DNA from 3 places in the Shinella oryzae genome. Region 2 is predicted to be linked to each of the others. Evidence: riboswitches for the same ligand, from Rfam matches in the RefSeq annotation. Region 2 holds a riboswitch; each other region holds the start of a gene.
What was found. Region 2 has a riboswitch for cobalamin ahead of bluB (5,6-dimethylbenzimidazole synthase). Riboswitches for the same ligand answer to the same signal wherever they lie in the genome.

Region 1: it holds a riboswitch for cobalamin, as region 2 does, so the genes downstream of both, fdhA (formaldehyde dehydrogenase, glutathione-independent) here and bluB (5,6-dimethylbenzimidazole synthase) in region 2, are expected to answer to the same signal.
Region 3: it holds a riboswitch for cobalamin, as region 2 does, so the genes downstream of both, K6301_RS18285 (ABC transporter substrate-binding protein) here and bluB (5,6-dimethylbenzimidazole synthase) in region 2, are expected to answer to the same signal.

The regions. Positions count from the first base shown of each region.
Region 1 is NZ_CP081987.1:649,418-656,772, forward strand. Features, by position in the region: gene nrdH (glutaredoxin-like protein NrdH) at 1-72, shown strand, start outside; gene nrdI (class Ib ribonucleoside-diphosphate reductase assembly flavoprotein NrdI) at 81-479, shown strand; gene nrdE (class 1b ribonucleoside-diphosphate reductase subunit alpha) at 476-2,623, shown strand; gene nrdF (class 1b ribonucleoside-diphosphate reductase subunit beta) at 2,638-3,627, shown strand; cobalamin riboswitch at 3,710-3,910, shown strand; gene fdhA (formaldehyde dehydrogenase, glutathione-independent) at 4,091-5,281, shown strand; partial or broken gene K6301_RS03200 (DUF6925 family protein) at 5,427-6,448, shown strand; gene K6301_RS03205 (histidine phosphatase family protein) at 6,453-7,079, opposite strand; gene K6301_RS03210 (SDR family oxidoreductase) at 7,218-7,355, shown strand, end outside.
Region 2 is NZ_CP081987.1:1,608,611-1,615,965, forward strand. Features, by position in the region: gene K6301_RS07995 (NADP-dependent malic enzyme) at 1-561, shown strand, start outside; gene K6301_RS08000 (ABC-F family ATP-binding cassette domain-containing protein) at 619-2,208, opposite strand; gene K6301_RS08005 (DUF2865 domain-containing protein) at 2,468-3,556, shown strand; gene bluB (5,6-dimethylbenzimidazole synthase) at 3,549-4,235, opposite strand; cobalamin riboswitch at 4,281-4,495, opposite strand; gene K6301_RS08015 (NYN domain-containing protein) at 4,545-5,288, opposite strand; gene K6301_RS08020 (NAD+ synthase) at 5,420-7,099, opposite strand.
Region 3 is NZ_CP081988.1:454,381-461,735, forward strand. Features, by position in the region: gene K6301_RS18265 (5-oxoprolinase subunit B/C family protein) at 1-1,315, opposite strand, end outside; gene K6301_RS18270 (LamB/YcsF family protein) at 1,366-2,133, opposite strand; gene K6301_RS18275 (GntR family transcriptional regulator) at 2,258-2,920, shown strand; gene K6301_RS18280 (D-alanyl-D-alanine carboxypeptidase family protein) at 2,928-3,977, opposite strand; cobalamin riboswitch at 4,168-4,395, shown strand; gene K6301_RS18285 (ABC transporter substrate-binding protein) at 4,556-5,572, shown strand; gene K6301_RS18290 (FecCD family ABC transporter permease) at 5,569-6,609, shown strand; gene K6301_RS18295 (ABC transporter ATP-binding protein) at 6,606-7,355, shown strand, end outside.

The DNA of each region.
Region 1 (7,355 bases), 960 kb from region 2:
GTTCCCGTCGTCATCGCGGGCGAGCGGCATTGGGCCGGTTTCCGCCCGGACATGATCAGCGCGCTCGCCTGAGCGGGCCGATGAGCGGGCTCGTCTATTTTTCAAGCCGGTCGGAGAACACCCGCCGCTTCGTCGAAAAACTCGGCGTCGCGGCCGTCCGCCTGCCGGTGGATGCGAGGGACGAGCCGCCGCCGGCGCAGGCGCCCTTCGTGCTGGTCTCGCCGACCTATGGCGGTGGCGGGGAAAAGGGGGCGGTGCCGAAGCCGGTGATCCGCTTCCTGAACGACCCGCACAATCGAAACCTGATCCGCGGTGTCATCGCGGCCGGGAACACCAATTTCGGCACCGGATATGCTCTTGCGGGCAACATCGTCTCCGCAAAATGCGCCGTGCCGTACCTCTATCGTTTCGAACTGCTCGGAACGGATGAGGATGTCGACAACGTCAGACAAGGGCTGGAACGATTTTGGACACGATGACGATAGACAAGCCGGCAAAGGTGCCGGAAATCACGGCGCTGGATTATCACGCGCTCAACGCCATGCTGAACCTCTACGACGAAGAGGGTAAGATCCAGCTCGACAAGGACCGGCAGGCGGCCAAGCAATATTTCCTCCAGCACGTCAACCAGAACACGGTGTTCTTCCATAACCTGCGGGAGAAGCTCGATTATCTGGTGACGGAGGGCTATTACGAGCAGGAGGTGCTCGACCAGTATTCCTTCAATTTCGTGCGCGACCTCTTCGACCACGCCTATGACAGGAAGTTCCGCTTCCCGACTTTCCTGGGGGCCTTCAAGTACTACACCTCCTACACGCTGAAGACCTTCGACGGAAAACGGTACCTGGAGCGCTACGAGGACCGCGTCTGCATGGTGGCGCTGGCGCTGGCCCGCGGCAACGAGCAGCTTGCCCGCGATCTCGTCGACGAGATCATCTCCGGCCGCTTCCAGCCGGCGACGCCGACCTTCCTCAATGCCGGCAAGAAGCAGCGCGGCGAGCTCGTCTCGTGCTTCCTGCTGCGCATCGAGGACAACATGGAAAGCATCGGCCGCGCGATCAACTCGGCGCTCCAGCTTTCCAAGCGCGGCGGCGGGGTGGCGCTGTCGCTCACCAACCTTCGCGAGATGGGCGCGCCGATCAAGCAGATCGAGAACCAGTCCTCCGGCGTCATCCCGGTCATGAAGCTGCTGGAGGATAGTTTCTCCTACGCCAACCAACTCGGCGCGCGGCAGGGGGCGGGCGCCGTTTATCTCAACGCTCATCACCCCGATATCATGCGCTTCCTCGATACCAAGCGCGAGAATGCGGATGAGAAGATCCGCATCAAGACCCTGTCGCTCGGCGTCGTCATTCCCGACATCACCTTCGAGCTGGCGAAGAACAACGAGGACATGTACCTGTTCTCGCCGCATGACGTGGAACGCGTCTACGGCGTCGCCTTCTCCGAGATTTCTGTCACCGAAAAATACCGCGAGATGGTCGAGGACAGCCGCATCAGGAAGAAGAAGATCAAGGCGCGCGATTTCTTCCAGATCATCGCCGAGATCCAGTTCGAAAGCGGCTATCCCTACATCATGTTCGAGGACACGGTGAACCGCGCGAACCCGATCGCGGGCCGCATCTCCATGAGCAATCTCTGCTCGGAAATCCTGCAGGTCAGCGAACCGAGCGCGTTCAACGCCGATCTTTCCTATGCGAAGATGGGCAAGGATATCTCCTGCAATCTCGGCTCGCTCAACATCGCGGCCGCGATGGATTCGCCGGATTTCGGACGGACCATCGAGACGTCTATCCGTGCGCTCACGGCCGTTTCTGAGATGAGCCACATCTCCTCCGTCCCCTCCGTGGAGAAGGGCAACGACGACAGCCACGCCATCGGGCTCGGCCAGATGAACCTGCACGGCTATCTTGCCCGCGAGCGCATCTTCTACGGTTCGGAGGAAGGCGTCGATTTCACCAATATCTATTTCTACACGGTGACGTATCACGCTCTGCGCGCCTCGAACCGGCTGGCCGTCGAGAAAGGCGTGAGCTTCAAGGGCTTCGAGAATTCCAAATATGCCTCGGGCGAATATTTTGACAAATACACCGGGCAGGAATGGCTGCCGGCGACGGAGCAGGTGCGCGGCATCTTCGAAGAAGCCGGTATACACATCCCGACGCAGCAGGACTGGCAGGAACTGAAGTCGGCTGTCATGGACGGCGGGCTCTACAACCAGAACCTCCAGGCCGTGCCGCCGACCGGCTCGATCTCTTACATCAACCACTCGACCTCCTCGATCCACCCGATCGTCTCGAAGATCGAGATCCGCAAGGAAGGCAAGATCGGCCGCGTCTACTATCCCGCCGCCTTCATGACCAACGACAACCTCGATTACTACCAGGACGCCTATGAGATCGGCCCGGAGAAAATCATCGACACCTATGCGGCGGCCACCCAGCATGTCGATCAGGGCCTGTCGCTGACGCTGTTCTTCCGCGACACCGCGACGACACGCGACATCAACCGGGCGCAGATCTACGCCTGGAAGAAGGGCATCAAGACCATCTACTACATCCGCCTTCGCCAGATGGCGCTGTCAGGCACGGAAGTGCAGGGCTGTGTCTCGTGTGCGCTTTGATTTCGGGGAAGACCATGAATATCCAAGTGACGACCAAGGCGCCAAAGGCTGCCGCCGCCGTGCGCGCCATCAACTGGAACCGCATCGAGGACGACAAGGATCTGGAGGTCTGGAACCGCCTGACCGGCAATTTCTGGCTGCCGGAGAAGGTGCCCCTGTCCAACGACATTCCCTCCTGGGCGACGCTGAAGCCGGAAGAGCAGAAGCTCACCATCCGCGTCTTCACCGGGCTCACCTTGCTCGACACGATCCAGAACGGCGTCGGCTCCGTCAGGCTGATGGAGGATTCGGCGACGCCGCATGAGGAAGCCGTGCTTTCCAACATCTCCTTCATGGAGGCCGTGCACGCGCGCTCCTATTCCTCGATCTTCTCGACGCTCTGCCTGACGCCCGATGTGGACGACGCCTATCGCTGGTCGGAGGAAAACGAGTTCCTGCAACGGAAGTCGGCGCTGATCATGGAGCAGTACGCGTCCACCGATCCCTTGAAGAAGAAGGTCGCCTCCGTCTTCCTCGAAAGCTTCCTGTTCTATTCCGGCTTCTATCTGCCGATGTACTGGTCGAGCCGCGCCAAGCTCACCAACACCGCCGACATGATCCGCCTCATCATCCGCGACGAGGCGGTGCACGGCTATTACATCGGCTACAAGTTCCAGCGCGCCGCCGAGCGCCTGAGCGCCGACAGGCAACAGGAGATCAAGGATTTCGCCTTCGATCTCCTGCTGGAGCTCTACGACAACGAGGCCCGCTATACCGAAGAGCTGTATGACGGCGTCGGTCTCAGCGAGGACGTCAAGAAGTTCCTGCACTACAATGGCAACAAGGCGCTGATGAACCTCGGCTACGAGGCGCTATTCCCGCCGGAAGCCTGCAAGGTCAATCCGGCGATCCTCTCGGCGCTGTCGCCGAACGCCGACGAGAACCACGACTTCTTCTCCGGCTCCGGTTCGTCCTATGTCATCGGCAAGGCGGTCGCGACCGAGGATGACGACTGGGATTTCTGAGCCGCGGCGGCCGGTTCGGCGGCGTGTCGCTCGGGGCGCCGTCGATGTCGTATTCCCGAGGGTCTTTCGGCCTGCCGGATGATTTTCTGGGTGCGTTCAGGGTGCCGTCCCGGCCAAGTCGGGATGGATAATTGGGAAGCCGGTCGAATACCGGCGCTGCCCCCGCAACGGTAGCGGAACGAAGCTCCGGCAGAGACCACTGGCTATCAGGCCGGGAAGGTGCCGGCAGCGTCCGAAAGGACAGTTCCGAAGCCCGGAAACCAGCCCTGGAACGATGACTCGGCCGATTGCGGTGGGCGATCGAGAGGTGAACGGCGTCCTCTCGATAGGCCCGTTTCCTTCTCCTCTCCATCCTTCGTCGAGCGACGGTCCGCGCTCCGCCCGTTGGCCTGCGCGGTCGTTCCGAGAGGATCCGGCGCGCATCAGGCGGGCTGGACGAGGCAAAACCCAGGAGGAGACAGACATGAGCAGGAACAGAGGCGTCGTCTACATGCGACCCGGCAAGGTCGAGGTCCGCGACATCGACGACCCGAAGCTGGAGGCCCCCGATGGCCGCCGTATCGAACACGGCGTGATCCTCAAGGTGATCTCGACGAATATCTGCGGCTCCGACCAGCACATGGTGCGCGGTCGCACGACGGCCATGCCTGGCCTCGTCCTCGGCCACGAGATCACCGGCGAGGTCATCGAGAAGGGCATCGACGTCGAGATGCTTCAAATCGGCGACATCGTATCGGTGCCGTTCAACGTGGCCTGCGGGCGCTGCCGTTGCTGCAAGTCGCAGGACACTGGCGTGTGCCTCACCGTCAATCCCTCGCGCGCCGGCGGTGCCTATGGTTATGTCGACATGGGTGGCTGGATCGGCGGTCAGGCTCGCTACGTCACGATCCCCTATGCCGATTTCAACCTGTTGAAGTTCCCGGATCGCGACAAGGCCATGTCGAAGATCCGCGACCTCACCATGCTCTCCGATATCCTGCCGACGGGCTTTCACGGCGCCGTCAAGGCCGGCGTGGGCGTCGGCTCGACGGTCTATGTGGCCGGTGCCGGCCCGGTCGGGCTTGCGGCGGCCGCGTCCGCGCGCATTCTCGGCGCGGCGGTCGTGATGATCGGCGACTTCAACAAGGACCGTCTGGCGCACGCCGCTCGGGTGGGCTTCGAGCCGATCGACCTCTCCAAGAGCGACCGTCTCGGTGACATGATCGCCGAGGTCGTTGGCACGAACGAGGTGGACAGCGCCATCGACGCCGTCGGCTTCGAGGCGCGCGGCCATGCGGGCGGCGAGCAGCCGGCCATCGTGCTCAACCAGATGATGGAGATCACCCGCGCCGCCGGCTCGATCGGCATTCCTGGGCTCTATGTCACGGAAGATCCGGGCGCCGTCGACAGCGCCGCCAAGCAGGGTAGCCTTTCGCTGCGCTTCGGCCTCGGCTGGGCGAAGGCGCAGTCCTTCCACACCGGCCAGACGCCTGTTCTCAAGTACAACCGGCAGCTCATGCAGGCCATCCTGCACGACCGCCTGCCCATCGCCGACATCGTCAACGCGAAGATCATCGCGCTCGACGATGCCGTCCAGGGTTACGAGAGCTTCGACCAGGGCGCGGCGACCAAGTTCGTGCTCGACCCGCACGGCGACCTGCTCAAGGCCGCCTGACAAACCGGTATCGCGCCGGCAGTAAAAGGCCGGCGCGGTCCACGCCGATGCAACGCCGCGGCGTTCAATCGAGACGGAGGAAACCATGGCGGATATCAGGGATGTCCTGATCGATCATCTCATCGACCGGCGGGCCGGGTGGAGCATGGGGTCTTACGGCGCCGTTGCGGAATTCCACCAGGACCCGGGCGAGTATCTGCAGGCCGATGCGCCCACGCTCTTCGTGCGCGCCACCCGCGCGGCGCCATCCGGCTCGATGCCGATACGGTCGGGCAGATTGTGCTCGTCGCCTATGAGGCGCTGAGCTGCCGCCCGCAGCGCTGGAGCCATGGCGTAGCACTCTGCCTGCCGCAGCGCGACGCGGCGATGAACGGCCGCAAAGCGCTGACCGAACTCGGCCCCGACGCGGAGGCGGTGCGCGTGGCAGACAGAGCCGCCATCCTCTTCGATCTCGGCCTTGCCCTGCCGCAATGCGATTTCTGCATCCGCACCAACGATCCGGCCCTTCTCGCCATCCTGCGCGCCGAGACCGGCCGCAGCCTGTTCGATCCGCACAATCCGGCGACGGCCGCCATCCTGAAGGCGCATCCGCATCGCGTCGCGCTGACCCGTCTCGGCCGTATCGAGGTGTTCCAGAAGATCGGCGGCCCGGATACGGGCGGTGTCTCGCCGCCGGGGCCGCACACCCATCTCCTGCCGCACCTCATCCGCTCGCGGCGCACCCATTCGGCCAACACGCCGATCCCGAAATACCATGTGCCGCTCGGCTATCTGCATCCCGCCAATCCCGTCATGGACAGCCTGGGCCGCGATCTCGATTTCGACATCGACGACCATGCGCGCTTCCAGGATCTCTTTGCGCAGTTCGCCCGCCCGGACCTGCCCATCCTGCGCAAGGCGGTGCTGGATGGGCTGGCGCGGCGTGTCGAGCCGGAATCCTTCCTCTCCCACACCGATCGTTTCAGCCGCGCGACGGTGCGCATCACGCTGCGCCAGCAGGACAGGATGGCGCGCCGCTTCGGCGGCGGCTCCTATCTGGCGCTGGTCTCGCAATGGCGCGCCGTGCTCGACAGAGGCGCGGAGGGAATTGCGGCGGATGAGGACGCGCCGGGCCACGAGGCGACGGGCGCCATCGTGCCGTTCCTGCCGCTCGCCGCAACGGGCTGAACCGTCACGCGCCGCTGTCGGGACCGGCCGGGGGCAGGCCGGCGCCGAAACCGCGCAGCGCCCATCGGCGCCCATCACTCGACAGGTCGAGAAAGCCGAGCGGCTCGACATCGATGCGCCACACCGCCGTCAACGGTGCGCCCACCACATGCGCGAAAACCAGCTTGAGCAGCATGGCATGCGTCACGGCGAGGATGCGCCCGCCGGTGCCGTGCAATCCATCGAGCCAGCCCGTGGCACGGCTGGCCGCCGTCTCGAAGCTTTCCCCGCCATACGGGGCCGCGGCCGGATCGGCCATCCAGTGCCGCAGCGCGTCTGGAAAGCGCTTCGCGATTTCGTCCACCGTCTCTCCGCTCCACGAACCATAGTCGAGATCGCGCAGCGCCGGGCAGGGGATCGGTGCGGCGGAGAAGGCCGCCGCCGTTTCGGCCGCACAGGCCTCCGGCGCGCAGAACACGCGGTCGAAGGGCCGAAGGCTCTCGGCAAGAGCCGCCGCGCGGGCCGGCTCCTTCGGCAGGAGGCTATCACCGGCGGAGAACCGTGCCTGCCGGTTGGCAGCCGTGGCGCCGCGGCACAGCAGGGTGACGCGGGTTGCCCGGCGCGGGCGCGCTGCGGGCGCGTCTTCTGGCATAGTCACGATCTGTCATGCTCCATGGCGGGGCGCTCGGTTGTTCGATTGATAATCGCATTGGTCCGGCGACGGAAGGTGCTTCGCGCGCGGGGGCGGAAGGTGCTATCAACGGTTCTCATTCGAAGACGGGAGACAGGTATGAGCGAGAACAAGGTAGCGGTGATCACCGCCGGCGGCAGCGGCATGGGCGCGGCCTCGGCACGGCGGTTGGCGGCAGATGGCTTCAAGGTGGCCATCCTGTCTTCGTCGGGCAAGGGCGAGGCGCTGGCCGCCGAG
Region 2 (7,355 bases):
GGCAAGAAGCCGGGCGTGCTGGACTTCTCCGGCCTCAGCCTGCTGATCTCCCAGCGCGGCGCGACTTTCTTCACCGACACCTATGTCACCTTCAATCCGACGGCAGAGGAAGTTGCGGAAATGACGGTGATGGCGGCCAAGGAAATCCGCCGTTTCGGCATCACGCCGCGTGCCGCCCTCGTCTCGCACTCGAACTTCGGCTCGCGCGATTCCGACAGCGCCTACAAGATGCGCCGCGCGATGGATATCGTGCGCGAGATCGACCCGACGCTGGAAGCCGACGGCGAAATGCACGGCGATGCCGCGATTTCCGAAACGCTGCGCCAGCGCGTCATGCCGAACTCGACGCTATCAGGCGAAGCCAACCTCCTGGTCTTCCCGAACCTCGACGCCGCCAACATCACGATGGGCGTCGTCAAGACCATGACGGACAGCCTGCATGTCGGCCCGATCCTGCTCGGCGCCGCCCTGCCTGCCCATATCCTGTCGCCGTCGGCCACCTCGCGCGGCGTCGTCAACATGGCGGCACTTGCCGTGGTGGAAGCCTCCTACCCGGATTGATGCCGCAGGCGGCCTATCGAGACGGACGGCCGCCGGCAAACCCGGCGGCCGTTTTCGTCAGGAAGGACCCGAAAGGCTGATCCTGCGCGTGATGCCGATCGCTTCCAGAAACGCCGCGTCGTGGCTGACGACGACGAGCGCGCCGTCATAGGCCCGCAGGCCCGCCTCCACCGCCTCGATGGAATCGATATCCAGATGGTTCGTCGGCTCGTCCAGCACAAGCAGGGCCGGCGGCTGCCCGGCGCCCAGCACGCAGGCGAGACCAGCCCGCAGCAATTGCCCGCCGCTGAGGCTGCCCGCCACCTGCAAGGCCGCATCCGCCCGGAACATGAAGCGCGCCAGGGCGGCCCGGCAGGCATTCTCGTCCGCACCGGGATTGATCCGCCGGAAATTGTCGCGGATCGACAGGGCCGGGTCGAGCAGGCTCACCCGCTGGTCGAGCATGGCAAGATCGGTGAAGAGGCGCACGCTGCCCCTCTCCGGTTGCAGGTCGCCCGTCAGCAGCGACAGGAGCGTGGTCTTTCCCGAACCGTTCGGACCGGTGATGGCGATGCGCTCCGGGCCCGTGACGACGAGGGAGAAACCGCGGATAACCGGTTGCTCCGGCCGGTAACCCGCCGCGACATCCTCCATGCGCAGGACCACCCGGCTTGCCGGCAGGCGCGTCGGCGGCACGTTGACCGTCAGGGGCTGGAGCACTTCGATACGCGCGCGGGCCTTGGCGACGGCGTCGCCCGCCTCCGCCTGCCGGCCCTCGGCAAGCCGCGCATTCGCACCGCCCGTGAGCTCGCTGCGCTCCTTCATGGCACCGAGAATTATGCGCGGGATATCCCCCCGCGCGCGCTTGCGGCGGCCCGCGCTTTCCTTGCGGGCGTGGCGCTCGGCAATGACCTGCATGGTGCGCGCCACCTCACCCGCATGCTTTTCCGCATCGGCGAGATCGCGATGGGCCGCGGCCAGTTCGAGCGCCTTGCGCTGCCGGTAGGCGCTCCAGTTTCCGCCATAGCTGCTAGCACCCAGTGTCGTCAGTTCGACGATGACGTCCATCGTCTCCAGCAATTCGCGGTCGTGGCTGACGACCACCGCGCCGGCCCGCCAGCCGGCAAGCAGGTCGAGCACCGCCTGCCGGCCCTCACGGTCGAGATTGTTGGTCGGCTCGTCGAGCAGCAGGAAATCCGGCTCCTGGAACACCAGCGCCGCAAGGGCTGCCCGCGTGCGTTGCCCGCCCGACAAGGCCGACAGCGGGGTATCCGAGCCCGCCTGAAGCCCGACACGCGCGAGCGCAGCTGAAAACCGCGCCTCCACGGTCCAGTCGGCATCGGCAAGCGCGTCGGCGTCCGCCGCGCCGCGTTCCGCGCGGGCGATGAGGTCGAGCATGTCGGCAATGCCGAAAAGATCGGCGACTGTCTCTCCAGCGGTGATCTGCACGGTCTGGCGCAGCACGCCTAGCGTACCGTCGACGGTGATGGCCCCCGATCGCGGAATAAGTTCGCCCGTGACGAGCCTGAGCAGCGTCGTCTTGCCGACGCCATTGCGGCCGACAAGGCCGGTGCGTGCGGCGCCGAAGGTCAGGTCGAGATCGGAAAGAAGCGTGTGCCCGTCAGGCGTGGACCACGAGATTTTGGAAAGCGTGATGGAATGCGGCATGGATGCGGATATCCCCGATGACAAAACGAAGTCGATTTGCGGTCGGGTTGAAATCCATGAAGCACCATCCGGTCGGTATTGACCATGGCCGCAATCTAGGGGCTGACCAAGGCGGTTGCAAGGCAGGCGGGTATCGAGGCCGTTAATCACGAATGCCTGTCGGCGTTGCACTTGCCCCGGCGCGCCCTATGATAAGTGAACGAAAGCCGGTTTTCGCCGGCCGTTTCGACATGCTCGAAGATCGATAGGGATCGATACCGTGAAGGGACGCAGTCGCTTCCTGTTTGCCGTCGCAACCGGCCTGTCGCTTCTTTTATCCGGCGGCACGGCGCTGGCCGACGTGTGCCAGCGCCTGAAAACGGAATTGGCGAGCCTGCCCAAGGTCGTGGTCGATACCGCGAACGCGCGCAAATACGCTTCCGCCATCGCCCGCCAGAACATCCAGCTGCGGCAGGCCAAAAGCGACCAGCGCCGCCTGCGCTGCTCCGGCGGCAGCATCATCGTGATCGGCGGCGCCAATGCCGATGCCTGCGCCACGCTCGCCACCGTCATCGGCAAGATGGAGCAGAACCTCCAGATCCTCGACAGCAAGCGGCGCGACCTGTCGGGTGGCGGCACGTCGAAAGCCAGGCGCAACCAGTTGCTCTCCAGGCTTGAGGCCGAGGGCTGCAACGACGCGAAGGTGACGCCGGTTGCCGCGACCGAGCGCCTGCGCTCGCTCGACGACACGCGCACCCTGCCGCTGGGAACGACGCCCGAAGGCAGCGACCGGCTGCAATTGCGCTCGCTGGGCGGCAATGCCGGCCACGGGAACCTGCGCACCGTCTGTGTGCGCACCTGCGACGGCGGCTTCTTCCCGATCTCCTCCAACGCTTCGCCGATGGATTTCCGCCGCGACCAGCAGGTCTGCGCCATGATGTGCCCGCAGACCGAGACGGAACTGTTCTACCAGGCGATGGGCCGCGGGCAGGAAACCGAGCAGATGACCTCCACGGTCACCGGCCGCGCCTATGTCGAATTGCAGAACGCCTTCGCCTACCGCACGCGCGATCTCTCCAAGCCCGGCGCCTGCGGCTGCAACCTTACGGCCTACTATCAGGAGATGATCAAGCGCGAAAAGGCGGCCCGCGGGGAGACGACGACGGAAACGGCGCCCGATGGCGGGGCCGGCTCCGTGACCACGATCCACGCGCTGCCCCGCAAGGAAGAGGCAAAGGTTCCGGTCAAGGCCGCCGAGCGTGAGTACGATCCGTCCAAGCACAAGGTGCGCACGGTCGGCCCGGCCTTCCTGCCGGAAAACGAATCCGCGATCGACCTCGGCCGTCCGGCCGATGCCGACGTCAACTGACGTCCGGCCAGCGCTCCTCGAAGACCAGTTCCTCCAGCGGCAGGCGCTGCCGCCAGCCCTTCACGGCCAGCTCCGGTTCGCCATAGAGCTGGTCGACGAAACCGACGCACAGCCAGGCGACGATCTCGATATGGTCAGGAATGCCGAGGATGGCGCGGATATCGCTGTCGTGGAAGATGCTGACCCAGCCGACGCCCACCCCTTCCGCCCGCGCCGCAAGCCAGAGGTTCTGCACGGCACAGACGGTGGAATAGACATCCATGCGCGGATTGTGCGTTCGCCCCAGCACGACGGACCCTGCCCGTGTCGGATCGCAGGTCACGCAGATAGACAGCGGCGCCTTCAGGATGCCTTCGAGCTTCAGCGCGCGATAGCGTGCCTGCCGTTCGCCGGAAAACATCGCCTCCGCCTCGGCATTGGCTTTCAGGAAGGCCGCATGCACCGCCTGACGGGTGGGCAGGTTGCGCACGAGAAGGAAGTTCCACGGCTGCATGAAACCGACCGACGGCGCATTGTGCGCCGCCTGCAACAGCCTGCGGACCAGATCGTCCGGCAAGGGATCGGGCAGGAACTGGTCGCGCACGTCGCGGCGTGTTTCGATGGCGCGGTAGACGGCCTGCCTCTCCTCACACGGAAAGGCGTCCGCCCGGACCAGAGGGTCCCACGGTTCGGTTCGCATCGTCATCTCCCCAACAATGCGCAAAACCTGCCGCCGTCCGCGCGGTTCGGTCCATCTCGCCAGGCCGGTCTTCTGACTTCGGTTCACACGGCCCCGCCCTGCCTTCCCGGTTGAACAACCAGTGGCAAAACCCTGAATCGATTCAAGGTTTTAAGGACAAGCCATCCCCGTCACAGCGTTGGGCACGTACCGGACCTGGGTTTCCCCGCACCGGTTTCCCGATTCTCCCGCAAGCGGGCACCTGACGGCCGGATTGTGCACGGCACGGCTCAACGATCAAGCCCGCGGCCGCAAAACGGCCTTATCGCCTCAACCGTTATCGACCACTTTCTTGAGGGGCTGTGCCTTCAAACGCGCCTTGCGGTTCTTGTCGGTGAGTTCGACGTCGGAAAAGGCCAGCAGCTTGTAGAATTGGTTGTGGCCGTAAGACTTAAGATCGAAGTTTGGTTGACACGCTTGCAAAGTCTTCATGAGGTCCGGCAGCGCAACCCATGGACCATCCAACGGCGGCGCTTCGACGAAAATGCGTTGCAGGAGTTCTCCCTTTAACGCCCGCCGAACAGCCGGTGCCTGCTTTGCGACAGGCTTTTCGCCGGCTTTCACCGACACTGAACTGGCATTGGCTTTCACTGCATCGACGATCCTGAAAACATCAAACGCCGCCTGAAAGCGGCTTGAAGCTTTCGAGCACGCCATGCCAACGGCGATCTTGCCAGCGCGCCGAATTCGCATTGCCAATTGCGTGAAGTCGCTATCGGCAGTGGCGAGGCAGAACACATCCACTTCTCCCGAATGAAGTTCGTCCATGGCATCGATCACCATGGCGATATCAGCACCGTTCTTGCGGTTTGCACCGGCCACGGTTTGCCGGGTCGTGAGGGCATGAAGTGCGGCGGCATCCAGCCAAGGCTTGAGGGATGGATTCGAGAAGTCACCGTAGATGCGGCGATCAAGCAGCAGGCCGTGCCTTGTCGCCTCTTCAATGAGTTTACCAGCGACACCTGAAGGCACGTTCTCTGCATCGACGAAAAGGACAGCCCCGCGTTGCGTCATACCCACTCCCCTTGAGAAGGAATGCATATTAGCATCGCCCACTCCGCCTGCAATCAGAGAGGTTACTTTTCGATTTCACAGGTTAACGCACAACTACCAGGCGCAGAAAGATAGCCAGCACCCCGCGCCCCTTACCCCCGGTCGCGGAAGCGGTTGGTGATGGGGTAGCGGCGGTCGCGGCCGAAGTTCTTGCGGGTGATCTTCACGCCGGGCGCCGACTGGCGGCGCTTGTATTCGGCGATGTAGAGCAGGTGTTCGATCCGGTGGACGGTCGCCGCGTCGTGGCCGCGCGCCACGATCTCCTCCGTGCCCATCTCCAGCTCGACGAGGCATTCGAGGATGTCGTCGAGCACCGGATAGGGCGGCAGGGAATCCTGGTCGGTCTGGTTTGGCCGCAGTTCGGCGGACGGCGCCTTGTCGATGATGTTGTGCGGGATCACCTCGCCCGTCGGGCCCAGCGCGCCGGGCGGCACATGCTGGTTGCGCCAGCGCGACAGCGCGTAGACCTGCATCTTGTAGAGGTCCTTGATCGGGTTGAACCCGCCGTTCATGTCGCCGTAGAGCGTGGCATAGCCGACCGACATTTCCGACTTGTTGCCCGTCGTGACAACCATCGAGCCGAACTTGTTGGAAATCGCCATCAGGATCGTGCCGCGCGTGCGGCTCTGCAGGTTTTCCTCGGTGATGCCTTCTTCCGTGCCCTCGAAGGTCTCCGACAGTGCGGAAAGGAAGCCGGTCACGGGCGCCTCGATCGGCACAATGTCGTAACGGCAGCCCAGCGCCTTCGCGCAATCGGCGGCGTCCTTGAGCGAATCCTCCGACGTGTAGCGGTAGGGCAGCATCACGCAGCGCACGCGCTCCTCGCCCAGCGCATCGACGGCGATGGCCGCGCAGATCGCGGAGTCGATGCCGCCGGACAGGCCGAGCACGACGTTCTTGAAGCCGTTCTTGTTGACGTAGTCGCGGAAGCCGAGCAGGCAGGCACGGTAATCCGCTTCCTCGCGCTCGGGAATTTGCGACATCGGGCCGCTGTCGCAGGCCCAGCCGTCGCCGCGCCGCTTCCACGTCGTGAGCGCGATGGTCTCCTCGAACTGGCTCATCTGGAAGGCCAGCGTCTTGTCGGCGTTGAAGGCGAAGCTCGCGCCGTCGAAGACAAGCTCATCCTGGCCGCCGAGCTGGTTGGCGTAGAGCAGCGGCAGGCCGGTCTCGATGACCTGCTTCAGCACGACCTGGTGGCGGATATCGACCTTGCCGCGATAATAGGGTGAGCCATTCGGCGACAGCAGGATTTCCGCGCCGCTTTCCGCCAGCGTCTCGCAGACGCCGAGTTCGCCCCAGATGTCCTCGCAGATCGGAATGCCGAGGCGCACGCCGCGGAAATTCACCGGCCCCGGCATCGCGCCCTGGTCGAAGACGCGCTTCTCGTCGAATTCGCCATAGTTCGGCAGGTCCACCTTGTCGCGCACCGCGATGACCTTGCCGGCATCCAGAACGGCGATGGCATTGTAGCGGCCGGTCTCGTCCTGCCGCGGAAAACCGATGATGACGCCCGGGCCGCCATCCGCCGTGTCGGCGGCGAGATCCTCGACGGCGCGACGGCAGGCCTTCAGAAAGGCCGGCTTCAGCACGAGGTCCTCCGGCGGATAGCCGGAAATGAAGAGTTCCGTCAGCAAAAGCAGGTCGGCGCCCTGCGTTGCGGCGTCCGCACGCGCGGCGCGCGCCTTGGCCAGATTTCCGGCCACATCGCCAACCGTCGGGTTCAATTGCGCGACAGCAATGCGCAGCGTCGTCTTTTCAGTCTCGGAAGTCATCTCTGCGGACCCGTCTCCTCTTGTGTCCGATCGTGCAGCCCGCACGCTCGGACGGTCGCAAGCTCTTTAGAACATACCGCGCGCTTTTGGAATGAACAGCTGCGCCGATTGAAAACAATGGGATGCGAACCAGGTTCGCCCGCATGCGGCGCTCCACCATTGCTGCACAGCAACAGACTGAACCAAAGCGTTTGGGCAACGTTAAGGAAAGCGTTCATCTCCTGTTCAAGATGACAACCATATGACAGAGAGACGA
Region 3 (7,355 bases), on a different replicon from region 2:
GCGGGGTGACCTGCCAGAGCTGGTTCGTCAGCGTTTCCAACCCCTGTTGGGTGAACCAGTCGGTGCGTGGCCCAAGCACGACATCGAGCGTCACGACATCATCGGCACCCGGCAGATCGAAGGCGGCAGCCTCGTCGAGCGCGACGCTCGAAAGCCCTGCTGTCTCGTGCTTCAGCGCCAGCACGGAGCCGGCCGTGACAATGGGAGGTCCAACGACGGCGAGCGTATCGGTCGCAGCGCTGCCCAGAACCGGCGCCACCTCGAAACCGCCCCTGACCGCCAGGTAGGTACGCATGCCCCTGCGCGGGTGACCGATGGTCACGATATCGCCGGGCTCCAGCGCGATCGGTGCATAGGTTTGGTGTTCCCGGCTCGTACCCGCATGATCGCGTACGGTCACCGATACGGTTGCGCCGGCAAGCGCGATCACCGCTCGCGCATTACAGGCGAAACTGAAGCCGCCGAGCGTGAGTTCCAGTGCCGGCGTGTTCACCGGATTGCCGATCACGCGATTGACGGCGTTGAAGGCCGAACGGTCCAGCGCACCGGAGGCGGACACGCCCTGCCCCGTCTGGCCGAAGCGGCCGAGATCCTGGAAAACAGCGGGGATCGGCGCGGCCAGCACGCTGAACTGCGACCCCTCGGCACGTCCAACCGGTACGGCGCGCGGGAGCGCCCCGGGAACATCGATGGACCTGCCGGCCGCATCCATATCGCGGAACCGGACGCGATATCCGGGCTGCAACAGGGCACCAGGTTCGCGATCGATGTCCCACATTCTGACGGGTGTCTTGCCGATGATCTGCCAGCCGCCTGGGCTCTCCTGCGGATAGACGCCGCTGAAAGCGCCGGCAATCGCGACGGAACCGGCGGGAACGCGGGTGCGCGGGCTCTTGCGACGCGGCACATGCAGCGCCGGATCGCCGCCGACAAGATAGCCGAACCCCGGCGCGAAACCGCAGAAGGCGACGGTGAACTCGCTCCCGGTGTGCCGGCGGATGACCTCCGCGACGCTGAGGCCCGTCAGTTCCGCGACATCGGCAAGGTCTTCGCCATCATAGTGCACAGGGATCTCGACCAGATGCCGGGACGGTTCGATGCGGGCCGACAGATCGCGCCGGCCGACCTGTTCGGCAAGCGCCGCCGGAGACATTACCTCGGGCCGGAAACGGATCATCAGCGTACGGGCGGCCGGCACCATCTCCTCGACGCCGTCGATGGGCTCAGCCTGCAATGCCGCGAAGAGTGCGAGCGTCTCGTCGAGATCGGCAAGTTCGACGAGGACCGTGGTCAGGCTGACGGGGAGAACGCGCATCGGAGCCTCGCGAAGGCGATGTTTCAGGACAGTCCCGGCGAGGACGGCGTTCAGGCCTGTTCGGCAAAAGAACGGATGGCGATACCTTCCGCCTCGAAACGACGCCGGATTTCACGCGCAATGGCAACGGCGCCCGGGCTGTCGCCGTGCACGCAGATCGACTGCGCCTCGATCTGGATCGTGCTGCCGTCGATGGCCTGGAGCGTTCCGCCGCGGGCAAGCTGCACCATCCGGTTTGCAATGACGGTCTCATCATGCAGGACCGAACCTGCTTCGCGACGCGAGACCAGTTCGCCCTTCGGCGTGTAGGCCCGGTCGGCAAAGGCCTCGGCAACGACGGAAAGGCCTGTGCGTCGGGCGAGATCGAGGATCGGGGCATTGGCGAGCCCCATCAGGATGAGCGAGGGATCGACCGCAAGAATGCCATCGATCACCGCCTGCCCCTGCCCGGCATCGTAGGCAATGCGATTGTAAAGCGCTCCGTGCGGTTTCACGTAGCGGACCGTCGTTCCCGCCGCCGCCGCGATGCCCTTCAGCGCGCCGATCTGGTAGATGACGTCGGCGGTCAGGTCTTCCGTGGTGATATCGAGATCGCGCCGTCCGAATCCGACGCGATCAGGGTAGGAGACATGGGCGCCGACCACCGCACCATTCGCGGCGGCAGCCTTCACCGTGCGATAGATGCCGGCGGGATCGCCCGCGTGGAACCCGCAGGCGATATTGGCGGAGGAGACGATGGCAAGCATCGCAGCGTCATCACCCATCCGCCAAGCGCCGTAGCCCTCGCCGAGATCGCTGTTGAGATCCATCGCCGTCATGTTCCCTCCATGGCTATCCTTCAGATAGGGAGGACTTTACATGAAAGAACAAAAATATCAATATTGTTCAACAATCATTCCTCTAGTGAAGAGCGACGAGCATTATGGGGCGAGGAAAAACACAATGACAGAGGATGGGCAGGGCCTGCCACTTGCCGACCGCCTGGCGCGGCGTATCCGCGCGCTGCTGATCGCCGGAGAGCTTTCGCCCGGCCAGCGCCTGTCCGAGGCAGCATTCAGCGAGCGCTTCGACGTGTCGCGCAATTCGCTGCGCGAGGCGTTCCGCCTGCTGACCAAGGACGGCCTTCTGCGCCATGAGGCCAACCGCGGCGTCTTCGTCGCGGTCCCGACCATGGCCTCCGTCATCGACATATACCGCGTGCGGCGCATGCTGGAATGTGCTGCCCTGCGCCAGGCCTGGCATCAGCATGCGGCCATCGGGGCAATGCGCGATGCGGTCGCCGAAGGACGTGAGCGGCGCGACGCCGGTGACTGGACGGGCGTCGGCAGCGCGAATATGACCTTCCACGCGGCGATCATCGATCTCGCAGACAGCACGCGCATCAGCGAATTCTACGAACGCATATCAGCGGAATTGCGGCTCTGCTTCGGGCTGCTGAAAGACCCGGCGCACCTGCACGCGCCCTTCGTGGACATGAACGGCGAGATCGTGACGCTGCTTGAACAGAACAAGCGCGAAGAGGCCGCCGCGCAGCTCGACGCCTACCTCAACCTGGCGGAACGGACGATGCTGAAGACGCTGGAGCGCGCCTCCGAGCCATCATGACGCCGGACTAAGACGGCCGGCGGGCGGGTATCGGCACATCCACGGCCGTATCGTCCGCCCATGTGCTGATGGTGTGAACCTCGCCTTTCGTCTCGCCCTGCAGATAACTCTCGTGGCCGGGCAGCCCCATCGGGTAGAGCGCGTCGCGGCTTGCCTCGTAGGCTGCGCTCTGGTCGGTGCAGAGGCGCACGCGCATGTCCTGCGGTGCGACATCCTTGCGGTTCGCCAGGTCCTCGACGCGCGCGCCGCCGGAAAGCCGCCCCTCGAAGGCCTGGGTCATGTATTGGGCGGAGCGTTCGTTGCGCTCACGCTCCGTCGTCGCGCCCAGAATGACCACCATCACCCGCTTGCCGTTTCGCGCGGCGAGCCCGACGATATTGCGACCGGATGCGCACAGGAAGCCCGTCTTCATCCCCGTCGTGCCCGGATAGCGGGTCAGCAGCAGATTGTTGGACTTGATCTCCTTGCCGTCGATGGTGACCGACGACGCCAGGAAGAAGCGTCGGTATTCGGGAAACTGCCGGTCGACTTCCATGCCGAGGATCGCGAGGTCCCGTGCAGTCGTATAGTTGGTCTTATCGAACAGACCGTTCGGGTTGGCGAAATGGGTGCCGGTCAACCCCAGACGCGCCGCCGCGTCATTCATGCGCTTGACGAAGGCGGCCTCGTTGGGCGCCACCGTTTCGGCGACGGCGACAGCGACGTCGTTGGCAGAGGCGGTGATCATGGCGAAAAGCGCATCCTCGAGCGTCATCGCCCGGCCGAAGGTCAGCCCGGATTCGAGGAACGCCTGCTTGGTCGCATTGCGCGTCATGGTCACGGGCGTCGTCAGCGTCACCTCTCCCGCTTTCAGCGCTTCGAACGTCACGAAAGCCGACATCAGCTTGGTCGTCGACGCCGGATACCACGGCACGCCGGCATCTTCCTCGTACAGCACCTGATGGCTGTCGGGATCGACGACGAGAACAGGCGTGGCACTGGCGGCGCTAGCCATGAACAGGCACGCCGCCACTACCAGACATTTCCACGCTCGCCCGAGCATCGTGCTTTCCGCCATGTATCCGTCTCCAGAAATCAAGCTATTCTAATGGCATGGCATCGCCTTGAAGGGCAAGATGCCGATGCGACGCACGCTCGCGCAGCAGGCGAAGCCATCCATCGCGGCCTGCATACGTCCCGTTTTCGACGAAGACGCGGCAGTGTCTTCCGCAAGCGAGCATCTGCGCCTTGACGCGGATCGGGGCGCGTCATAAGGGGAATGCGACGGTTCCCGGAGGACGACTCCGAAGGGATTAATAGGGAACACGGTGCGGACGACCCAAAAGGGACCAAGACCGTGGCTGCCCCCGCAACTGTAAGCGGATTGTCGACCATCCCCGGGCCTTAACGGCCATGCCACTGCGAAACACCGCGGGAAGGCAGATGAGCGACAGACATCCGTGAGCCAGGAGACCTGCCGTCGAACACGATCCAATCAACCGGGCGGGGATGCCTGGAAAGGAGCAGATATGTCTGACCTGAACCTTCGCCATATGACGGCATCCATCCGCCTCGATTGGGCTTTCCGCGCGAGCTGACACTCACGTCGCCCGCTGCGCTTCGCAGCGCTCGCCTTCTCCCGGAATCGAGGTTTCCATGCGCCAGATCATCGCCACCATTTCGTTCGCCGTCGGCCTGACCGCCCTAGCCGGTACCGGCTTCGCCGCCACCCAATATCCGCTCACCATCAACAATTGCGGCCAGCAGGTCACCTTTACAAAAGCGCCCGAAAAGATCGTCTCGATCGGCCAGGGCATGACCGAGGTCCTGTTCTCGCTCGGCCTTGCCGACAAGATCGCCGGCACCGCCGTCTGGGTCGGCCCGGTTCTGCCCGCCTATGCCGAGGCCAACGGCAAGATCAAGCGGCTTGCCGACAACGACCCTAGCTTCGAATCCGTCGTCGGCGAGGAACCGGACCTGGTAGCCGCCGAATTCGAATGGCATGTCGGCGTGCAGGGCGCGGTCGGCAAGCGCGAACAATTCGCCGATCTCGGCATCAACACTTACGTCGCACCGGCCGATTGCGTCGCCAAGATCAACACCGACGGCGGCGACGGCGTTCGCAAGGAGCTGTTCACGATGGACCTGATCTATCAGGAAATCGCCGAACTCTCCGAAATCTTCGACATCAAGGAGCGCGGCGACGCCCTGATCGCCGACCTGAAGAAGCGCGAGACCGACGCCGTCGCCTCCATCGAGGGCGCCGCCAGCAAGAACCTTCCCGTCGTGTTCTGGTTCTCCAGCAAGGAGGTGAGCGGCGACGCCTTCATCGCCGGCAAGAACAGCGCACCGGCCTATATCCTCAAGACGATCGGCGCGAAGAACGTCGTCACCACCGAAGAAGAATGGCCGCTGGTGGGCTGGGAAACCATCTCACAGGCAAATCCCGCCGTCATCGTGCTGGCAACGATGGATCGCCGCCGCTATGCAGCCGACGACCCGCAGACCAAGATCGACTTCCTTGAGAACGACCCTGTCACCAAGGAACTCGATGCGGTGAAGAACAAGCGCTTCGTCATGATGGATGCCCAGTCGATGAACCCGACGATCCGTACGATCGACGGTATCGAGACGCTGGCTGCCGGCATCAAGTCCTTCGGCCTGTCGCAGTGAGGGCTGCCGCATCCAGACACCATCGCTGGTGGGCGCTCGTAGCGCTCACCGTTGTCGCCGTCATCCTGCTCGCGATCATGATCAGCCTCGCCGTCGCGATCGGCGAGATCGCCATTCCCCTGTCCACGACGGTCAGGGCGGTGTCGAACCGGATCTTCGGCACGTCCTTCGAACTCAACCGCATTCACCAGGGTATCGTCTGGGATTACCGGCTCAGCCGCGCGCTCGTTGCCGCAAGCGCCGGCGCGTCGCTTGCCCTGTGCGGCGTCGTGCTCCAGGCAATGCTGCGCAATCCGCTTGCCGAACCCTATGTGCTCGGCATCTCGGCGGGCGCCTCGACGGGCGCTGTTTGCGTCATGATCCTCGGCCTCGGCTACGGCGCGCTGACGCTGTCGGGCGGCGCCTTCATCGGCGCGATCGTCGCCTTCCTGCTCGTTGGTGTCCTTGCGGCCGGTGCCGGCCGGTCGAGCGAGCGCATCATTCTGTGCGGTGTCGCCGGCTCGCAGCTCTTCAATGCACTCACCTCCTATATCGTCACCACATCCGCCAATGCCGAACAGGCGCGCGGCGTGCTGTTCTGGCTGCTCGGCTCGATGAGCGGCGTGCGCTGGACCGACGTCTATCTCTCCGTGCCGGTCGCCATTACCGGATATCTCGCCTGCCTGTTCCACGCCCGCGCGCTGGACGCCTTCGCCTTCGGCACGGATGCCGCCGCCGCACTCGGCATCGCCGTGCGGCGCGTCCAGGTCGTGCTGTTCGGCATCACGGCGCTGATGACCGCCGCTGTCGTCAGCATGGTCGGCTCCATCGGGTTCGTCGGGCTCGTCATCCCGCATGCCGCGCGCTTCATCGTCGGCCCTTCGCACCACCGTCTCCTGCCGGCGACGGCGCTGGGCGGGGCGATCTTTATGGTTTTCGCCGACATCGTCTCGCGCATCATCATTCCGCAGCAGATCCTGCCCATCGGCGTTGTCACCGCGCTGTTCGGCGCGCCGGCCTTCGCCATCATCCTGTTTCGTGCCCGGAGAAGCGTGTGAGTATCGCCGTCGAGAACGTGACCTATGCCGCCGGTAAGACCATCATCGTCGACGGCATCACGCTGGCGGTCGAGCAGGGCAAGGTGCTCGGCCTTCTGGGGCCAAACGGTTCGGGAAAATCCAGCCTGCTCAGGCTGATCTGCCGCCTGCGCAAGGTCGACAGCGGCATCATACGCCTTGCCGAGCAGGATATCGCCGCTATCCCGCGGGCAAACCTCGCACGTCGCGTCGCCTTCGTGGAACAGCAGGCGACGACCGATACCCAGCTGACGGTGCGCGATGTCGTCCAGCTCGGGCGAACACCGCATCGCGGCCTGCTGTCCCCCTGGGGCGTGGATGACGACCTCGCCGTCGAGGACGCGCTAGCACGGGTGGACATGACCCATAGGGCGGACCAGTTCTGGCATACACTTTCAGGCGGCGAGCGTCAGCGGGTGCACATCGCGCGGGCACTGGCGCAGACGCCGAGCGAACTTCTGCTCGACGAGCCGACCAACCACCTCGACATCCAGCACCAGCTGGAAATCTTGTCGCTCGTCACCCGGCTCGGCGTCACGTCGATCATCGCCCTGCACGATCTCAATCTCGCGGCGATGTTCTGCGACAGTCTCGCCGTCCTTCAGAACGGCAAGGTCGTGGCCGCCGGCGCCCCGCAGGAGGTGCTGACCGAGGACCTTTTCGCGCGGGTGTTCGGCGTGCGTGCGCATATCGAGCGCTCCGCCGTGCACGGCCGCTACAATATCCAG